3 regions of the Devosia sp. 1566 genome follow, and region 2 is predicted to be linked to each of the others. Evidence: predicted binding sites of a transcription regulator. Region 2 holds the regulator's gene; each other region holds the start of a gene.

What was found. Region 2 encodes LexA, which represses DNA repair genes until DNA is damaged. Its sites were predicted from a motif close to TGTTCNNNNTGTGTTCNG; they were not measured.
Region 1: a site for LexA is predicted at 2,435-2,452, ahead of rmuC (DNA recombination protein RmuC). Genes of this name have one in related genera too.
Region 3: a site for LexA is predicted at 4,332-4,349, ahead of ELX51_RS12935 (putative DNA modification/repair radical SAM protein). Genes of this name have one in related genera too.

What each region holds. Positions count from the first base shown of each region.
Region 1 covers NZ_CP034767.1:483,787-490,607, forward strand. The annotation lists gene fmt (methionyl-tRNA formyltransferase) at 1-9, opposite strand, end outside; gene def (peptide deformylase) at 133-648, opposite strand; gene ELX51_RS02325 (GFA family protein) at 768-1,154, shown strand; gene ELX51_RS02330 (metalloregulator ArsR/SmtB family transcription factor) at 1,204-1,566, shown strand; gene ELX51_RS02335 (SRPBCC family protein) at 1,563-2,033, shown strand; gene ELX51_RS02340 (hypothetical protein) at 2,066-2,305, opposite strand; gene rmuC (DNA recombination protein RmuC) at 2,477-3,622, shown strand; gene ELX51_RS02350 (DUF2945 domain-containing protein) at 3,691-3,909, opposite strand; gene ELX51_RS02355 (hypothetical protein) at 4,049-4,552, shown strand; gene recR (recombination mediator RecR) at 4,549-5,145, opposite strand; gene ELX51_RS02365 (YbaB/EbfC family nucleoid-associated protein) at 5,250-5,573, opposite strand; gene ELX51_RS02370 (DNA polymerase III subunit gamma/tau) at 5,570-6,821, opposite strand, start outside.
Region 2 covers NZ_CP034767.1:1,697,847-1,704,667, forward strand. The annotation lists gene ELX51_RS08320 (2-dehydro-3-deoxygalactonokinase) at 1-722, opposite strand, end outside; gene ELX51_RS08325 (IlvD/Edd family dehydratase) at 937-2,766, shown strand; gene ELX51_RS08330 (NUDIX domain-containing protein) at 3,450-3,815, opposite strand; gene lexA (transcriptional repressor LexA) at 3,857-4,570, opposite strand; gene glp (gephyrin-like molybdotransferase Glp) at 4,679-5,881, opposite strand; gene moaC (cyclic pyranopterin monophosphate synthase MoaC) at 5,878-6,360, opposite strand; gene trpC (indole-3-glycerol phosphate synthase TrpC) at 6,357-6,821, opposite strand, start outside.
Region 3 covers NZ_CP034767.1:2,681,349-2,688,169, reverse strand. The annotation lists gene ELX51_RS12955 (flagellar hook-length control protein FliK) at 1-1,396, opposite strand, end outside; gene mnmA (tRNA 2-thiouridine(34) synthase MnmA) at 1,646-2,797, shown strand; gene ELX51_RS12945 (hypothetical protein) at 2,794-3,000, opposite strand; gene ELX51_RS12940 (ring-cleaving dioxygenase) at 3,158-4,108, opposite strand; gene ELX51_RS12935 (putative DNA modification/repair radical SAM protein) at 4,353-5,591, shown strand; gene ELX51_RS12930 (UdgX family uracil-DNA binding protein) at 5,588-6,821, shown strand, end outside.

The sequences.
Region 1 (6,821 bases), 1.2 Mb from region 2:
CATCGGCAAACTCCTGGGCACGCCTACAGCTTCGGTAGACTTTTAGATGATCGGTCTGCTGCGCTCCTGCAGTAGACCTCATGGTGAGGTGCGCAGCGCAGCGCAGCCTCGAACCACGTGGTCGTGGCGTGGCTACCCCGCGGCGCGCTTGGCGGCCTTGTCGAACTTCTTGATCACCCGGTCGCGCTTGAGGCGGCTGAGATAGTCGATGTAAAGTACGCCATCGAGATGATCGATCTCGTGCTGGATGCAAACGGCCAGCTTGCCATCGGCATCGCGAACCACTTCATTGCCATCCAGATCGGTGTACTTCACCGTCACCGCGTCAGGCCGCTCCACTTCATAGTAGAGCTCGGGGATCGACAGGCAGCCTTCTTCGGTCACCTGGATCTGGTCGGAAACCTTGGTGATCTCGGGATTGATCATCACCAGCGGATCGGGCGTTTCGCCTTCGCCCGCCAGGTCCATGACCACGATGCGCTTCATCACCCCGATCTGGGGGGCGGCAAGACCAATGCCGGGCGCGTCATACATGGTATCCAGCATGTCCTTGGCCAGCGTCTTGATCTCCTCGTCCACCTCGGGGATGGCGTCGGCGACGGCACGCAGCCGCTGGTCGGGCAACACAAGAATGGGGCGGATAGCCATGTTAATTCGTCCAGGCAAAAAGGGAATTGTTCCCGATATGGTATTTTCGGCGCTTCCGGTCAACTGCGCTGGAACCCCGCCAAGGCCGTTCCGTTGCCGCAACAGGGAGGAATAACGCCATGCCAACAACCTATCAGGGTGGTTGCCGCTGTGGCGCGGTGCGCTACCAAGTGACGGGCGAACCGCTCAAAGTGGGCCTTTGCCATTGCACCGATTGCCGGCGCGAAACCGGCAGCACCTTTTTGTATTATGCCGACTGGCCGGTCGAGCGCTTCTCGGTCACCGGCACTTACGCCACTTTTGAGGGGCGCAGCTTTTGCCCCCAATGCGGCGCGCCGCTCTTCCACCTCGACGAAACCGGCGCTGAAATCGTGCTGGGTTCGCTCGATCAGGTCCCGGCCGCCTTCGTGCCCACCCGCGAAGGCTGGATCAAGCGCCGCGAACCCTGGCTTGCTCCCGTTTCTGGCGCCGGCCAGTTTGACCAGGACCCGCCGGACGCCGCCTGAGCGCCCCTTACCAACGCGCAGCAGGTTTAGTTTGCCAAGTGGTGAACTGATGTCTATAGTTCACCACATGGAGAACTATGACCCAGCCCTTGACGGAGCCTTTCACGCCCTTGCCGACCCGACACGGCGGGCGGTGCTCCGCCAGCTGCTGGCTGGCCCCAAGCCGGTCAAGCAACTAGCCGAGCCCTTCGCCATGGGCCTGCCCGCCTTTCTCAAGCATTTGCGGGTGCTTGAGGAGACAGGTTTGATCGCGACGGAAAAAACCGGCCGTATTCGCACCTGCCGCATCGAGCCCGAGCGGCTGCTGCAAGCCGAAAGCTGGCTGGCCGAGCAACGTGCATTCTGGAGCGCCGGGGCGGATCGGCTCGCGGCTTATGTCGAAAACCATCTGGCCGCGGAGCCAAATCCATGACTGTTTGCGACGACGAACTCACCATTACTCGCTTCATCAACGCAGCGCCCGCCAAGGTCTGGACTGCTTGGAGCCGGCCGGAGCATCTCGCGCGCTGGTGGATCCCGGCGCCCATCGAATGCGAGGTGGTCAAGCTCGATCTGCGCCCCGGCGGCGGCTTTGAAACCCGGATGCGCGAAGGGGAGGGGCCGTTCCAACCCCATGTGGAAGCCTGCTTTCTCGATGTTTTGCCCGAGCAGCGCCTGGTCTGGACCACGGCCCTGGCCGAAGGCTGGCGTCCCACCGAGCCATGGCTGGCGCTGACGGCGATCATCACCTTTACGCCCGAAGGGCCGGGCACCCGCTATTCCGCCCGTGTCCTCCACAAAAACGCCGCCGATAGCCGCAAGCACGCCGAACTGGGCTTTGATGATGGCTGGGGCACCACCATTGATCAGTTGGCCGCTTACGCCGGGGAGCTCGACTGAATTGCGCGAACTGGTCGGTAGCGCCCGCGCCGCTATTTCAGGGGCCGGATCGCAAAGCTCAGCGCCAGTTGCAGGATCGGCTCACCCTCTTCATTGCGCACCCACATGGTGATGTTCTTTTGCGGGTAGGCCCCGGGAATATGGTCCTTGGCCAGTTCCGCCAGGGCGCTTGAGGCTTCGTCGCGCGCGGCGTGGTCACTAGCCAGGTCAGAGCCGATCTCGTCCCTGAACAAGACGTCACCATCATCGGTATCAAAGAAATATCGTGGCATGGCTCTCTCCTGGCTCCACCCGCAACGCGCCGGGGGGCGGGAGTAGGCATTCCCTAAACCTGTGTTGTTGCCCCATAAAATCCGGGTCACTCCCTCCGCAACTGGTCGCCGGTTTGCGCCGCGCCGCACAAGAACATAGGAGGAACGCCCGAATCGTCCTAAACCAGCAGCATGGAAAGCCCGCTTCTTGTTTTCGGCCAATTCGCAGTCACTCCGCTCCAGGCACTCGCGGCGGGGGGCGGGCTCATCGTCCTGCTGCTGCTGGTGCTGTTGCTGGCGGCGCTGCGCACCGGCCGGGCGCGAGCGGCCGAAACCGCCGCGGTGCTGGCGCGCTCGGAAGCCATGGAGCGCCATCTCGCCGGGCTCATGCAGGTGCAGTCGGAAATGACGGGCCGCATGCAAACCATGTCCGAGATCTTTGGCTCGCGCACCTCCGATCTGGCGCGTCTGGTCAATGAACGGCTCGATTCCACCTCTCAACGCGTCGGCCAGGCCCTGCAGGAAACCCGCGCCAAGACCGATGAAGGGCTCTCCAAGCTCCATGAGCGCCTCGCGGTCATCGATCGCGCCCAATCCACCATGACCTCGCTCTCGAGCGAGATCGTGTCGCTGCAATCCATTCTGGCCAACAAGCAAACCCGCGGGGCTTTCGGGCAGGGGCGCATGGAAGCGATCATTGCCGATGGGCTGGCGCCCAACAGCTATTCCTTCCAGACTACGCTTTCCAACAACAACCGCCCCGATTGCCTCGTGCTCATGCCCAATGGCGCACCGAGCCTCGTGATCGATGCCAAGTTTCCGCTCGAAAGCTGGCAGCGCCTGGGCATGGCTGACTCACCCGAAACCTTGCGCGCCGCGCAAACCCAGTTTCGCGGCGATATCGGCGTGCATGTGAAGGCGATTGCGGAAAAATACCTGATTCCCGGGGAAACCCAGGACACCGCCTTCATGTTCGTGCCCTCCGAATCCATCTTCGCCGATATTCACGAGCATTTTCCCGATGTGGTGCAAAAGGCCGCCCGCGCCCGCGTCGTCATCGTCTCGCCCGCCCTCCTGATGCTCTCGGTGCAGGTGATCCAGGCCCTCTTGCGCGATGTGCGCATGCGCGAACAGGCCCATTTGATCCAGGGCGAGGTGCGCGAATTGCTGGCCGATCTCGGGCGTCTCGACGAGCGGGTCAATAAGCTGCAGACCCATTTCAACCAGGCCAGCCGCGACATCGGCGATATCCTCACCTCCACCGGCAAGATCAACAAGCGCGGCGAGCGCATCGACGCCATGGATTTCGAGGAACAACCCCGTCTGGCCGGCGAGTAAGCCCGTAGCTTACTTCGCCGGCGAGTAAGCCCGCGGCTTACTTCGCCCCGGCGAGTAGGCGCTCCTGTCTACTTCGCTTCCAGCTCGCTGGCGCTTTTCAGCACCTCGTCGCCATCCTCCTGCCGGATCAAAAAGGCCGGCTCCTCCTGGCTGGCATTGCGCGTCACCTCGGCGCCCTTGATGGTGCGGGTGACCTTATCGGTGAACCGCTCCACGATCGTGCCTTGTGCCGTGCTGCCGGCCCAGTTCCACGTCACCTTCGTTCCCTTCTGCAGTGCCTTGCTCATCAATCGCTCCTTGCGTTGATCCAGCAACGAGCCGGCCGGCGCCCCGTTGCAGTCCCCCAAGCAGTTGATCGGTGCAGTGAACCCGCGCTCGCTCCGGCGCGTTGTGTGCTTCGAACACTCTCGCTCAAGGAAGCAAGCCATGCCCACAAACCATCCCGGCTCTATCCTGCCGCAGGACACCGCACCGGCCGATGCCGTCGACGAAGTCATTGTCGGCCAACCGATCAGCCAGGATGAGGTGGACGACCTGCTTTATGGCGAGGACCGCCCGGCGGGCGAACGCGTCGATCGCCTGCGCGAACTGGCCGACCAGATCCGCGCCCGCCAGGCCGGCGATCTTGCCACCAATCCCGATACCGATCCGCTGCTCGACGAAATCGATCGCGCCATCGCCGAACTCTCGGGTTCACTGGCCGATGCCGACGATGAATTCGACTATGGCAATGCCACGGGCGTTCTGGCGCAGGATCCCGAGGACCACCTCGATGCCCTCTCGCCCGACGATGTGGATGGCCGCGCCGGCATCACCGGGGAAGCCGCCGACAGCGCTCCCTTCGATGATGACGAAGACGAGCCCGAGCCGCTCGATGAAACCGAATGGGAAGAAGGCGACGGCTTTGATCCCGACAAGGGCGTCCGCTAAACCAGCGTGCGCGCCTTGAGCGCCTGGCTCAACGTGCCTTCATCCAGATAATCGAGCTCCCCGCCCACGGGCACCCCGTGGGCGAGGCGCGTTACCTTGGTGGTGCCATGCCCCAGCCGGTCGGTGATGTAGTGGGCCGTGGTTTGCCCCTCGACGGTCGCATTGATGGCGAGGACGATCTCGCTGAACTCGGGCGCCCGCGCCAGCAGTGCCTCGATGGAAAGATCATCGGGGCCCACGCCATCGAGCGGCGACAGCACGCCCCCGAGCACATGGTATTTCACCGCCCCGACTCCCGCGCGCTCCAGGGCCCACAGATCGGCGACATCTTCCACCACGAGCAGCATGCCGCTTTCGTTGCGGCGCGGATCGGCGCAAATGGCGCAGGGGCTTTGCGTATCGACATTGCCGCACACTTCGCAGGTGCGCACCGCCAGGACGGCCCGGTCAAGCGCGGCCGATAGCGGGATCATCAGCTGATCCTTTTTCTTGATCAGCTGCAGCACCGCCCGTCGCGCCGAACGCGGCCCCAGGCCCGGCAAGCGCGCCATCAGCTGGATCAGCTGTTCAATTTCGGGTCCGCCGCTCGCCATCAACATCATTCCTGCCCCGACGCCGATGGGCGAAGAGGTGGCGCCACGCGCCGCAACGGGATGGGCGCGGGAATGCCCCGCGCCTTCACATCAGTCCAACAAACCTAGAACGGCAGCTTCATGCCCGGTGGCAGCGGCAGGCCGGAGGTGACTTCCGCCATCTTGCGCTGCATTTCGGCTTCCGCCTTGCTCTTGGCGTCGTTGTGGGCGGCCACGATCAGGTCTTCGAGCACTTCCACATCGTCGTCCTTGAACAGGCTCGGATCGATCCGCACGCCGCGCATCTCGCCCTTGCCATTGAGCGACACGGTCACCATGCCCGCGCCGGCCTGGCCTTCCACCACGAGGTCGCCGAGCTCGGCCTGCATGGCCTCCATCTTGCTCTTCATCTCGGTGGCGGCCTTCATCATGCCCATGATGTCTTTCATTCCTCGTCCTCTTCTGCTGGCAGGGGGGCCGCTTCGGCCTCTGGCGCAACGGCATCGTCGCGCAATTTCACATTCACGACCTTCGCACCCGGAAAGGTCTCAAGTATGGCCTGCACCAGCGGGTCCTCGTGGGCCGCCGCGTGAGCCGCCTTTTGCCGCTCCTGCTGCTCCTGCCGGAACGTGAGGCCTTCGGGCGGCTTGCTCGATACGGTCACGAGCCAGCGCGAACCGGTCCATTGCTGCAGCCGCGCCGACAACATGGCGATGATGCCGGGATCGGCGCCTTCGGCCAGCGCCACCTCGATTTGCCCTTCGCTGAACGACACTGGCCGCATCTGCGATTCCAGTGCGAGCTTAAGCAACACGTCGCGCTTGGCGCCCGCCAGCGCAATCAGTTCGCGATAGCTCCCCACTTTTGCCATGGCTGGCGGCGGAGGCGGCGCGGGTTGCACCGTTTCCAGTGGTTGGGTCGCCACCAGCACCGGCTGCGCCAGCGCCTGGGGCGCCTCCTCGGGCGAGGGCAGGGTGCGCGATACCGCCGGCTCGTTCTGAAATGGTTGCGGCGCCTCGATCCGCATCGCCTGCCCGCCGCCACCGCCGCCGGACGGACCACGGCCCATCGGCGCTCCGGGCGGCAACGCCGGCGCGGGAGCGGGCTGGTTGGCCAGCTTGGCAATCAGCTCATCGGGCGTCGGCAGATCGGCCGCATAAGCCAGGCGCACCAGCACCATTTCGGCGGCCTGCAGGGCATTGTTGGCCCGCCCAACTTCCTCGTGGCCCTTGAAGAGGATCTGCCAGGCCCGCGACAGCGCTCGCATCGGCAGCCGCCCGGCATATTCGGCCCCGCGCACGCGCTCGTCGGGGGTCAGCGACAAATCCTCGCCCGCCGCCGGCACCACTTTGATGCGCGTTACGAGATGGGTGAAATCGGCAAGATCGGCCATCAGCGTTTGCGGATCGGCACCGAGGTCATAAAGCGCGCGCAGCGTTTGCAGGGCATCGCCGATCCGCCCGGCCATCACTTCTTCAAACAGATCGATGATCCGCGACCGGTCCCCCAGGCCCAGCATCGCCTTGACGGTTGCGGCCGTCACCGCGCCATCGCCATGGGCGATTGCCTGGTCGAGCAGGCTCAGATTGTCGCGCGCCGAGCCTTCACCCGCCCGCACGATCATGGCGAGCGCCTCGGGCTCGAACCCGATGCCTTCCTGCTCGAGGATCGATTGCAGATAATCCGTCATCACCTCG
Region 2 (6,821 bases):
AGATAGCCGGTGCACCAACCGGGCTGACGGCCGGACAGGAGCGAACTGGCGCGGACCGCAAAGAGCTCGCTGGTGAGCTGTTCGGGCCGCTCGAGGCCGACCTCTGCACCCGCGGCAAAGCCTTCGGCGCGCTCGGGCCCATTGCTGTCTTCAGTCAGCGAATAGCGCAGCACCGAATGATGGCGCAGCAGATCGAAGAGCTCGCCCGTCATTGCGGTGGAGAAATGCTCAATGCGGGTGCCATTCATGCTGACCCATTTGGAATGGGTGCCGGGCATGCATACCACGCCATGGGCATTGGGGCGCAGGGTCGCGAGGCCCAGTAGCTGGGTTTCCTCGCCGCGCATCACATTGTCGCCGCCGGCCTTCTGGCACACACCGGGCAGAATTGCCGGGGCCAGGTGATTGTTGGGCATGGGCGGGCGCACTGCGCCGTCAAGCAGGCCGCGCAAATCGGTTGGTGCTTCCAAATAAGGCGCTTCGAACCAGCCCTGGCGCGCGCCGGCCATGCCGCAGATCAATACGTCGAGCGCACCGCCGTTGTTGCCGACTAGACCATCGAGCAAGGTTTCGAGCACGCCTGGATACTGGTCGCGCGTCAGCTTGCCCATGCCTTGATCGGATTTGCGCGCAACGATCACCGTGCCGTCGGAACTCAGGCCCCAAGCCCGCAGGTTGGAGGTGCCCCAATCGACCCCGACCCAATCCACAAATTCACTCATGCTTGCCCCTCTTGCAGTCCGCCCCGCACTTTCGGGCAAACCTAGTCGCTGCGCTGGCCTGCGCCTAGCCGATTCGACGCCGCCCGGTTGCCCTGCGAGCGCAAGGGGCGACGAAATCCAACAGGATTGGCGTTCACTCCTGCAACTAACATGCTAGAACTGTAGCAAACAGCAGCCTGTATTCGCCTCGGCGGAACTATTGAGGAATAAGGTAATGACGGCAGACAACAGCTTCTCTTCCCCCAATGGGCAGGGCAGCGCGCCCAAGAAGCTGCGCTCGCGCGCCTGGTTCGACAATCCCGAGAACCCGGACATGACCGCGCTTTATCTTGAGCGCTACATGAATTTCGGCGTGTCGCGGGAGGAATTGCAGGGCAACAAGCCCATCATCGGCATCGCCCAGACCGGTTCTGACCTTTCCCCCTGCAACCGCCACCATATCGTGCTGGCCGAGCGCGTGCGCGAAGGCATCCGGGAAGCGGGTGGCATCGCCATCGAATTTCCCGTGCATCCGATCCAGGAAACCGGCAAGCGCCCCACTGCGGGCCTGGACCGGAACCTGGCCTATCTCGGGCTGGTGGAAGTGCTTTATGGCTACCCGCTCGATGGCGTGGTGCTGACCATTGGCTGCGACAAGACCACCCCGGCCATGCTGATGGGCGCAGCCACCGTCAACATCCCCGCAATTGCGCTCTCGGTCGGACCGATGCTCAATGGCTGGCACAAGGGCGAGCGCACTGGCTCGGGCACCATTGTGTGGAAGGCGCGCCAGATGATGGCGGCTGGCGAGATCGACTACGCGCAGTTCATCGAGCTGGTGGCGTCCTCGGCGCCGTCCACCGGCTTCTGCAACACGATGGGTACGGCAACCACGATGAACTCGCTGGCCGAGTCGCTGGGCATGCAGCTGCCCGGCTCGGCCGCGATTCCCGCGCCTTATCGCGATCGCCAGGAAATGGCCTATCGCACGGGCAAGCGCATCGACGACATGGTGCATGAGGACCTCAAGCCCTCCGACATCATGACCAAGGACAATTTCATCAATACCATCGTGGTCAATTCCGCGATTGGCGGGTCGACCAACGCCCCGATCCACATCCAGGCGATCGCCAAGCATATCGGTGTCGAGCTCGATCTGCAGGATTTCCAGACCTATGGGCATAAGGTGCCGCTGCTCGTGAACCTGCAGCCGGCCGGCGAATATCTGGGCGAGGATTACTACCATGCGGGCGGCGTGCCGGCGGTGGTCAACGAGCTGATGAAGCAGGGGCTGATCCGCGAGAACGCACCCACCGTCAACGGCAAGACCATCGGCGAGAACTGCCGCAACACGCCCATCCAGGACGAGAAGGTGATCCGCCCGTTCGAGCAGCCGCTCAAGGAAGAAGCCGGGTTCCTGGTGCTGCGCGGCAATCTCTTCGACAACGCGATCATGAAGACCAGCGTGATCTCGCCCGAGTTCCGCGAGCGCTACCTTGCCAATCCCGAGCATCCCGGCATGTTCGAGGGCAAGGCGGTGGTGTTCGATGGTCCCGAGGACTATCACCACCGGATCGATGATCCCTCGCTTGATATCGACGAGCACACGCTGCTGTTCATGCGCGGCGCGGGCCCGATCGGCTATCCGGGGGCGGCTGAAGTGGTCAATATGCGGCCCCCTGCCTACCTCATCAAGAAGGGCGTCCACGCGCTGGCCTGTATCGGCGACGGGCGCCAATCCGGCACGTCGGGCTCGCCCTCGATCCTCAATGCCTCGCCTGAAGCGGCAGCGGGCGGCAACCTGGCCATCCTACGCACGGGTGACCGGGTGCGTATCGACCTCAACAATGGCACCGCCGATATCCTGATCTCGGACGCCGAGATTGCGACGCGCCGGCAAGAACTGGCGGAAGCGGGCGGCTACAAGTACCCCGCGCACCAGACGCCCTGGCAGGAGATCCAGCGCGGGCTGGTCGACCAGCTTGGCAATGGCGCCGTACTCAAGCCAGCAGTGGCTTACCAGCGCATTGCCCAGACCTATGGCGTGCCGCGCGACAACCACTAGGCTCAGCCGACAACGACTTCGAGATCCCCGCTTCGGCGGGGATTTTTGTTTCCAAGGCACGGCGAAACTCCGGTCGGCGCGAGGCCTCCGGTTGGGAGCGGCGTTGGCGAGGCATTGCCTCAAAAAACGTTGCGCAAAACGGAAGCTCCGCCCCGCCAACAGCGACTGGGTGCCGATGCCCGCTCCCTCCTGCGGCGCATGCCAGATTCCGCGGATGTCGAACTAAACCCTGGCGGGCACCGCTGCCTGCGCCACATCAGGGTTCCGATGGCCAGTGCAGCTGCCATCGCGATTCTTCACCCAAGACCACCGGACGATAGAGGTCCACGGCTCTTGCGGACACCGGCCGGATCGCGGCGACCCACGATCCCCCAGCCTCCGCGCACCAACCACTCGTCATGATCTCGCTTGGGTGCGCGGATGAGGAGACTATGCGGGTGATCGGCGGGGGCGGGGATAAGTTATTGTCGGGGGGTATGGGGCTTGAGCGGATTGCGCATTGGAGGTGGCCAGCCGGGTCTAACGTCACTCGCGGAGGAGGGACTAAACCCCCACCCCGGTCCTCCCCTCAAGGGGGAGGGTGAAGGAGGGGGCATACAGGCGCTGGTCTGGTGCGGCTGATGAGGACCCTAGGGCGGCAATCGAGTTCCGTCGAAGAGATTATTTCTTGGCCGATTCCGGCTTTAGGCGTGGCGAGCGATGTGGGCGAGGGCCCGCTGGAACATGGGGTGCCATTCGGGGCCCGGTTGGCGCTCGAGTGGCCACCAGAAGAACTCGAACCTATGACCACCATCATCCTGGGTAAAGTGACGCCAGTGTTCGGGGACGGGAGCGGCGGCACTCACCACAACGAAGTGCCAAAGCTGTTGCTCTGCAATGGCACTGCTGGATGGCAGCGTGCGCAAAGCCTCTGCCTGCAGGCCAGACTCCTCCGCGAGTTCGCGCAGGGCACCGACTTCAATCGGCTCGGAGCCTTCCCGTGTTCCTTTCACCAGCTGCAAGCCAGCCAAAGGATGCCTGAACGCCAAGCAGTGGCGCTCTTGCCCCACCCCGCGCAGCAGGACAGGACAGAGTTTTTCGACCCTGGGCGTCAATATTTACGCAGCAGGCCCACCAGGCGGCCCTGAACCTTGACGCGGTCGGGCGGGAAGATGCGGGTTTCGTAGGCGGGATTGGCCGCTTCAAGCGCGATGGTGTTGCCCTTACGGCGCAGCCGCTTGAGGGTGGCTTCCTCGTCATCCACCAGCGCGACGATGATCTCGCCGGTCCCGGCAACGTCCTGGCGGCGGATCAGCACCGTGTCGCCATCGAAAATGCCGGCATCGATCATCGAATCGCCGCGCACTTCGAGCGCGTAGTGCTCGCCAGGGCCAAGCATTTCGGGTGGCACCGAGATGGTGTGGGAATGGCTCTGGATGGCCTCGATGGGGGTACCGGCGGCGATCCGGCCCATGACCGGGACCGCGACGGGGCGCACATAATCATCGCTCCAGCCCGAGCGTGGCGGCGGAGCGGCAACACGGCCCAGATTGCCTTCGATGACGCTGGGCTCGAAGCGGGCCTTGCGGCCGCCGAGCGCGGGGTTCATCGAATCGGGGAGTTTGAGCACTTCCAGTGCCCGCGCGCGATTGGGCAGGCGGCGGATGAAGCCGCGCTCCTCAAGCGCCGTGATCAGGCGGTGAATGCCCGACTTGGAGGCCAGATCCAACGCGTCCTTCATCTCGTCAAACGAAGGGGGAATGCCGCTTTCCTTCATCCGCTCATGGATGAACATCAGCAGTTCATGTTGCTTGCGCGTCAGCATCGGAGCCCTTCAATCGCAGAATCGGAACAAAGACTGAACGAGCATAGGTGTTCCAGTTATGTTCTGCAATAACGCTCAAGGGCGCAGGAGAAAATTCTTTGGCTCTGCTTAGAACCCGTCCAGCGGAATGGCCGCAGCTAGGGTGCCGGCGGGTTGTCCGGGATCGTACTCCGGCTGCACCAGCAGCATATCGGCACGGGCCAGCGAGGAGGTATGACCGCTATCGGTTTCGCTGATCGGGAGCAAGCCCGCACCTTGGCTTGAATGCACCATTTGGGCACGCATGAAGTGGCGCCGGGCGGTATTGGGCGGCGTGGGCGCAAGAAGCGGCAGGTGCCAGCGGGCGGGTTCGGCGACGCCGAGCCAGCGGCGGAGCGCCGGCTTGATGAAGACGGCGGCGGTCACCATGGCCGAAACCGGATTGCCAGGCAGGCCAAACACCAGGGTTTTGCCCAGAGTGCCGAACATCAGTGGCTTGCCCGGGCGCATATTGATGCGCCAGAAATCAAGCTGCACGCCGAGACTCAGCAGGATTTCCTGCACGATATCATGGTCGCCAACACTGGCGCCGCCCGTGGTGATGACGAAGTCGGGCGCTTCGGCAAAGATGCCGGCAAGGCGCTCGGCAAGCGCCGCCCGGTTGTCGGGAGCGATCCCGTAGTCGCGGATCTCGGCGGCGTAAGGCGCAAGGAGCGGCCGCAAGCCGAAGCTGTTGGAGGCAACGATCTGGCCCGGTCCGAGAGCGGTGCCGGGCAGCACCAGTTCGTCCCCGGTGGCAAGGAGCGCTATGCGCGGCTGCATGGCGACGGGCAGCGTCGCGCAATTAGCGGCGGCCGCGACGGCCAGTTGCATGGGCGTCAGGCGCGAGCCTTTCGGAATCAGCTCTTGTCCCTGCCGGAAGTCGTGGCCAAGCGGGCGAATGCTGCGCCCGATGGGAGGTTGGGCCGCAAAGCTGACGCGGTCGCCGGTGCGGGTCGCTTCCTCCTGCATGATCACGGCATCAGCGCCCGGGGGCACGGGCGCGCCGGTGAAGATGCGCACGCAGGTGCCCGGGGCGATATCCGCGCCAAAGCCGGCGCCGGCCTGGGCGGTGCCGACGACATCTAGGATCGCGCCCGGCACGATATCGGCCGCACGCACGGCATAGCCGTCCATGGCGCTGGCGGGGAAAGGCGGCTGGTCATGGCGGGCGAGCAGGGGCTCGGTCAGTACCCGGCCGGCGGCGGCCTCAAGCGGCACCGACTCGGTGCGGGCGGGCGGCACGCGGGCGAAAATGGCCGCGAGGGCGTCTTCAACCGGGAGCAGGCTCATGGCGCCCGCTGGAAATCGCCGGACTTGCCGCCCGATTTTTCGAGTAGGCAGATCGCGGAAATAACCATCTCGCGGTCGATGCCCTTGGCCATGTCGTAAAGCGTAAGCGCCGCGGTGGAAGCCGCCATGAGGGCTTCCATTTCCACCCCGGTCTGGCCGGTGGTTTCGGCAGTCGCAAGAATGGTGATGGCGCCGGGCTCGCGCGCCTCCATCTCGACGCTGACCTTGGTGAGCGGGATGGGGTGGCAAAGAGGGATGAGCTCGGCGGTCTTTTTGGCTGCCATGATGCCCGCGACGCGCGCGACGGCCAGGGCGTCGCCCTTCTTGAGGGCGCCACCCATGATGGCGGCAATGGTTTCGGGCCGACCGCTGATCACCGCCTGGGCGAGGGCGCGGCGGCGGGTGACTGCCTTGTCGCCGATATCAACGATCCGGGCCTCCCCGCGCTCGTTGAGATGGGTCAGCTGCGGCTCGCTCATGGATGGGCGGCCTGGGGCACACCCTGCAGGAGGGCGCGGGTGGCGGCGACCACATCGGCCTGGCGCATCAGCGATTCGCCGACAAGGAAGGTGCCGATGCCGGCTGTGCGGTCGAGATGCTGCAGGTGTTCGTGGCCGTTGATGCCGCTTTCGCTGACCAGCACCTTGCCCGCGGGCACGCCGCCAGCAAGGTTGACCGAGGTATCGAGCCGGGTTTCGAAGGTGCGCAGATTGCGGTTGTTGATGCCGATGAACTCGGCGTCGAGCGCCAGCGCCCGGTCGAGCTCAAGCTGGTCGTGCACTTCCACCAGCGCATCCATGCCCCACTCACGGGCGCTATCGAGCAGGTAGCGGGCAACATCGTCGCCAATAGCGGCAAGGATGATGAGGATGCAGTCGGCCCCCCAGGCGCGCGCTTCGGCGACCTGGTAGGTTTCGAACAGGAAATCCTTGCGCAGGAC
Region 3 (6,821 bases), 980 kb from region 2:
TGTTGACGCCGCCAGCCGCAAGGCTGCCGCGGTAAAGATTGACGCTGGGAAGGGGTAGCGGGTCGGCATCGCCGCCGCTCGGGCCGCCACCGAACGAGCCTCGGCGTTCCTGCTCCTGCCCATTGCCCTGGCGCCCGTCGCCTGGGGATGGGTTTTGCCGGAGGGAGAATTCGAGGTTGGTCTTGCTGGCATCGAGCCCGGCCTGCTGCAGGGCGCGTTCCAGCCCGCGCTGATCGCGCTGCATCAGGTCAAGGGTTTCGCTCTTGTCGACGATGAGGCGGGCATTGACCTGCCCCGCTGCATCGAATTCGAGCTTGACCTCGATGCGGCCGAGCTCGGGCGGATCAAGGCGGATCTGGAAACGCGAATTTCCGGCATTGGCCTGGTGCACCAGCTCAAAGGCGAGCTGGGGCAGGTTGAGCTGTTGCTGGGTGGTCTGGTAGCCAGGCTGCACGGGACGGAGGGCGGCGGCGGCGACTTCGGCCCGGTTGAGCGCGCTGGGCAGGCTTTTGGCCGCAGCCGCATCGAGCGGGGGCTCGGCGGTTGCGGGAACGGGCTTGGCGTCGGTTTCGGCAGTTGGCTGGGTGTCGGTGCCGAGAGCCGGGTCAGGCTCGATGCTGGGCTGCGCGAGCGTCGGTGCCGTGGGGCCGGTGGGGGTGAGGGGCGCGGCAGTGCTGGTGCTCGGGGCAGCCGGATCGGCGGGAGGGGCGGCCGGGGTGGCGCGGGTCAGCTTGGCGAGGGCGTCTTCGAGCGCGGCGGCGCCGGCGGCAAGGGCCTGCTGATCAAGGCCGGGACCGGCTTGCTTGAGGCCGGCGAGCAGTGCGGCGAGCTTTTGACCCAGCTCGGGGCCGCCCTCGGCGGCATCGGTGCCAAGAAGCTGGTCGGCCAGCGGGGCGAGGGCATTGGCTAGCTGTTGCGCAAAATCACTGGCCGGTTCGCCACTGGTCGCTGGCTGGGCGGGGGTAGAGAGGGAGATGCCGAGCTGGTCGGCGAGCCGGCTGAGAGCGGTGCTGGCCGCACCGAGGTCGTCGCCTGAGGGAGACTGGCCGGCGGCAAGGCTTTGGGCGATATTGGCGAGGCTGTCGAGCAGCTGCGGCAGGGCGGGCGGTTCCGGAGCGAGAGCGGCTTCAGCTCCCACAGCCAGCCCAAGATCTTCGGCTTCGATGTCGGCTTCGCCCGCAGTTTCGAGCCCGATTTCGAGCGCCTTGCCCAGGCTCAGGTTGAAGCTCGAGGCCGATGTGGTGCCTGGCGTGGTGCCGGCATTCGCGCCGGTGAGCAGGCTGGCAAAGGCGTCAAAGGGCGAAGCGGGTGCAGCGTCGGCATCGGCGGGCGAGCCAAAGCTTCGCGTGATGTTGCCTGCACCGGTTGCGACCGAAAGGGTAAGATGGGATGCCACTTTGCCGAAAAATCCTGCAACTACTCTCCCTCAGCCATGCAAGGAGCTTGCCAGTGACCGGGCTGGGCTAAGTGCTTGTTTGCGCTGAGCTGTGTCGCAGAAGGCGCAGGCATGGCTCGAGACGGGAGGGTGCATTGCGCTGGGTGGGCGGCAAAAACTGCCGGGCGGCGTTGCAGCGCATTGCTGAAAGGGCTAAGAGGCGCGGGACAGTTGTCCGCTGGCCCTTGAACCCAACCGGATGCAAGAAAGATGCTGAATTCGCTTGATATCGCCAAGCGTCCGCAAGATACGCGCGTTGTTGTCGCGATGTCGGGGGGCGTGGATTCCTCGGTTGTGGCGGGCCTGTTGGCTCGGCAGGGCTATGATGTGGTTGGGGTGACGCTCCAGCTTTATGATCATGGCGAGGCCACCCATCGCAAAGGCGCGTGCTGCGCCGGGCAGGACATCCATGATGCCCGCCGGGTGGCGGCGGCACTCGATATTCCCCATTACGTGCTGGATTATGAAGAGCGCTTCCAGCGCTCGGTGATTGCGCCGTTCGCCAATGCCTATCAGCAGGGGGAAACCCCGGTGCCCTGCATTGCCTGCAACCAGTCGGTCAAGTTCGTCGACCTGCTGGAAGTAGCCAAGGATCTTGGCGCCGATGTGCTGGCGACGGGCCATTATGTGCAGTCGCGGCTGGGCGAGGATGGGCGGCGGCAGCTGTTCCGCCCGGTCGATGGCGACCGTGACCAGACCTATTTCCTGTTTGCGACCACCCAGGCGCAGCTCGACTTTTTGCGCTTCCCGCTGGGGGGAATGAGCAAGGCTGCGGTGCGCGAGCTCGCGCGCGAAATGGGGCTCGAGATTGCCGACAAGCACGATTCGCAGGACATCTGCTTTGTGCCGCAAGGCAAATATGCCGATATCATCCGCAAGATGCATCCCGAAGCGGTGGCGCAAGGCGAGATCGTCCATCTCGATGGCCGGGTGCTGGGGCGCCATGCGGGAATCGTCAATTATACGGTGGGGCAGCGCAAGGGCCTCGGCGTGGCAGCCGCCGAGCCGCTTTATGTGATCAAGCTCGAGCACAAGACCGGGCGCGTCATTGTGGGGCCGCGCGAGGCGCTCAAGACCCATACGGTGCGGTTGCGCGATGTGAATTGGCTGGGGGCGCGGCCGCTGGCCGAAGCTGCAGCCGGCAATGGTGCACCGGTTGAGGTCAAGGTGCGCTCGACGCGCGGGCCGCAGCCGGCCGTGATCCAGATGCGCGATGGCGCGGTTTATGTGACGCTGGTGGCCGGCGAATATGGCATTTCACCCGGCCAGGCCTGCGTGTTCTACGCCGATGACAGCGCCACGTCCGAAGTGCTGGGCGGTGGGTTCATCGCGGAAGCGGTGCCGGCGGTGTTTGCCGCCTAGTTGGCGGGGGCAGGCGCTGGCTCAGTGAAGCCCTTTTGCAGGGGGATCGCGTCTTCGGGGGCGATGTTCTGTTCGGCCTCGATCGTGTCGTAGTTGCGCCATTGCACGAGATTGGTGAACACCGTCGCTGCCACCGTGATTACGGCCAGCCCGATGAAAATGGCGAGCACCCACTGGCTGGAATTGAGTTTTCGCACGGGCATGGCAGTTGCCTTTGAAAGTGGTCAACGGGGGCGCACCCCATGGGATGCGCGCCGGGTTTAGCACCTTCGCTGCGCTTTGGCTAAGGCCCTGGTGACGCGCCGCGCCGATAGGCTCTCCTCCCCAGTCGGGGAGAAGAGCTTGTGGGCTGCAGTTGGCTTAGGCCAGGGGCTTGAGACCCGCTTCGATGCTCGCCCGCCGGCTTTCGAGGAAGGGCGGGAGCGCCAGGCTTTCACCCAAGGTTTCCATGGGCTCGTCAGCAGCAAAGCCGGGCACGTCCGTCGCGATCTCGAACAGAATGCCATTGGGCTCGCGGAAATAAAGCGAGGTGAAGTAGAAGCGCTCGACTTCCCCGCTCGAGCGGATGCCGAACGAGTTGACATGGGCGATCCACTGCCGGAGCGTGTCCTGGTCGGGCGTGCGGAAGGCCACATGGTGCACGCCGCCGGCACCGGGCCGTGCGGGGAGCAGACTTGGGTCAACCACCACGTGCAGTTCGGCGGCGGGGCCTCCGGGTCCCATCTCGAACACATGGGTTTCCCCATTGCGCCCGCGAGCGGGATAGGTGCGCACCTTGCGCATGTTCATCACCTGCGTCAGGACCACTTCGGTGCGATCGAGGCGCGGCACGGCAAGGCTGATCGGCCCAAGGCCGATGATCTGCCGCTCGGCAGGAACGGGCGACTTGGCCCAGGGCACGACCTTGTTGGCGGGATCGAGCACCAGGCGGAAGCGCTGGCCTTCGAAATCCTCGAAATCGAGCGAGGTATGACCGTTGCGTTCCTTGATGGCCGAGGTGCCGACGCCCTGCGCCTGCAGGTGCTCTTTCCACCATTGCAGGCTGTCCTCGCTATCGACGCGCAGGCCAGTGCGGCTGACAGTGTGGTTGCCGCGCTGCTCGCGGGCGGCGTCGAAATCAAAGAAGGTCAGGTCTGCGCCAGGCGAGGCCACGCCGTCACCATAGAACAGGTGGTAAGCAGTGGTGTCGTCCTGGTTGACGGTCTTCTTGATCAGCCGCATGCCCAGCGTCTGGGTATAGAACTGCAGGTTCTTGGCCGCCTGGGCGGTGACTGCGGTCAGGTGGTGGATGCCGCCAAGCTGAAGGTCCATTGGTGTTCTCCTTGGAGTGCACATGCTCGTCAGCCGAGCCTTGGTGCCGTTGCCCTCAAGATAGGTGAAGTTGCCCGATCCCGTCAGCCCATGGCGCCATAACGGGTTGTTGCGCCTGAGCGAACAATGGAACCCCATCGTTTCCAGGGCGAGGAGGCGATCACAAGCTGGCTAGAACAGGTTTTCGCCGGTGCTTTTATTCGGTTCGCGCGTTAAGACTGGCGTGAACAGATGAGGAACGTGGATGGCGGCTTTAACCCTTCGGCGCAAGCTGGCCGTGTTGTCGGACGCCGCCAAATATGATGCCTCCTGCGCTTCCAGCGGCACCGAGAAACGCAACAGCAAGGCCAGCGGCGGCATTGGCTCCACCGAGGGAAACGGCATTTGCCACTCCTATGCGCCGGACGGGCGCTGCATTTCGCTGCTCAAGCTGCTGCTCACCAATTTCTGCATTTATGAATGCAGCTACTGCATCAACCGCTCCTCGTCCAATGTGCAGCGGGCGCGCTTTTCCGTCGAGGAAGTGGTGGGACTGACCCTCGACTTCTACAAGCGCAACTATATCGAGGGGCTGTTCCTGTCCTCGGGAATCATCCGCTCGCCCGACTACACGATGGAAGAAATGGTGCGGGTGGCGCGCAGCCTGCGCGAGGACCATCACTTCGCCGGCTATATCCATCTCAAGGTTATTCCCAATGCCGCACCTGAACTGCTGGCGGAGGCCGGGCGCTGGGCGGATCGGCTATCGACCAATATCGAGCTGCCGACCGATCTGGGGCTGGAGGCACTGGCGCCGGAGAAAAAGCCGAGCGAGATCCGCACGGCCATGGCGCGCATCCGCGGCAAGCTGGCGGAAGCCGCGCCTGAGCCAAAGACCAAAGCCGAAAAGCCCAAATATGCGCCGGCGGGGCAATCCACGCAGATGATCGTGGGCGCCGACGCCGCCAATGACGAAGCCATCCTGACGCGCGCGGCAGGGCTGTATTCGGGCTACAAGCTTAAGCGGGTTTATTACTCGGCCTTTTCGCCCATTCCCGACTCCAGCGCCAAGCTGCCTCTCAAGGCGCCGCCGCTCCTGCGCGAGCACCGGCTCTACCAGGCCGATTGGCTAATCCGGTTCTATGGCTTTGACGTGCCCGAGATCGTGGCGGGCGGGGAGGGTGGGTTGCTGGACCTGGCGATCGACCCGAAGCTCGCCTGGGCGCTCAAGCATCGCGAGCGCTTTCCCGTCAATGTGAACCGCGCCGACCGCGAACTGCTGTTGCGGGTGCCGGGGCTGGGGACCAAGAGCATCGAGCGGATCATCACGACGCGGCGCCACCACAGTTTGCGCCTTGAAGATGTGGCGCGCATTGTCGGCTCGATCGATGCGGTGCGCCCGTTCATCGAAGCGGTGGACTGGACGCCGGGCGGCATGACCGATGATGCAAAGCTCAAGGCCAAGCTGACGCCGCAGCCCGAACAGCTGAGCCTGTTTGCATGATTTCGGTGCGGCTGGAGGAGCGCAACGACTTTGCCGAATGGCGCGGCAAGGCGCGGCAGTTGTTGCTGGCGGGCGTGCGGCCCGAGCAGGTGATCTGGCGGGGGCCGGGGGAAGAGAACGGGCTGTTCGAAGCGGGCGATTCCATGCTGCCAAGCGGGGAAGGGGCGGTCGGGAGCGTGCCGCCCGCCTTTATCGAGCTGGGGCAGTTGGCCATCTGCAACAATGATCCCGAGCGGTTTGCTCTGCTGTATCGCTTCTTGTGGCGCCTGCTGGAGGATCGCGGGCTGATGACGGCGGCCTCCGACCCCGATTTGCTGCGGCTGACGGGGATGGCTTCGGCGGTCCGGCGCGACAGCCACAAGATGAAGGCCTTTGTGCGCTTCAAGGCTGTTATCGACGATAGCGGGCTCGAGCGCTTTGCCGCCTGGTTTGAGCCCGAGCATTTTATCCTTGAACGCACGGCGCCGTTTTTCGAGCGCCGCTTTGCCGGCATGATCTGGGCGATCATCACGCCCTACCGCTCCGCCTTTTGGGACGGGCAGGAGCTGTTGTTCGGGCCGGGCGGGCAGAAAAGCGATGTGCCCGAGGACGATGCGGTCGAGGGCGACTGGAAGACCTATTTCGCCTCCATCTTCAATCCTGCCCGGCTCAAGATCGGCGCGATGAAAGGGGAGATGCCCATGAAATACTGGCGCAACCTGCCGGAGGCCGAACTCATTGCTCCCCTGATCCGGGGCGCCAGAGAAGCGGAGCGGGAAATGATCGAGCGCGTTTCGAGCCAACCACCGGCGCGGCATCTGCGGCGCCCGAGCGAGGTGCCGGCAGTGCAGGATGGCGAGCGCGAGGTCGCCTCGCTCGCCGAGGCACGCGCGGCCGTGCAGGAATGCCGGCGCTGCCCGCTGTTCGAATTTGCAACGCAAGCGGTGTTCGGGGAAGGACCCGAAGCCGCCGACGTGATGTTTGTTGGCGAGCAGCCGGGCGACCAGGAGGATCTGGCGGGGCAGCCCTTCGTGGGGCCAGCGGGCAAGGTGCTGGATGCCGCGATTGAAAAGGTGGGGATCGACCGCGAGCAGGTCTATGTCACCAATGCAGTCAAGCATTTCAAGTTCGAGCCGCGCGGCAAGCGGCGCATCCACCAAAAGCCCAATGGGGGCGAGGTGGAGGCGTGCCGATTCTGGCTCAATCTGGAGCGGGCGTTCGTTAAGCCCAAGGTGATCGTGGCGCTGGGCG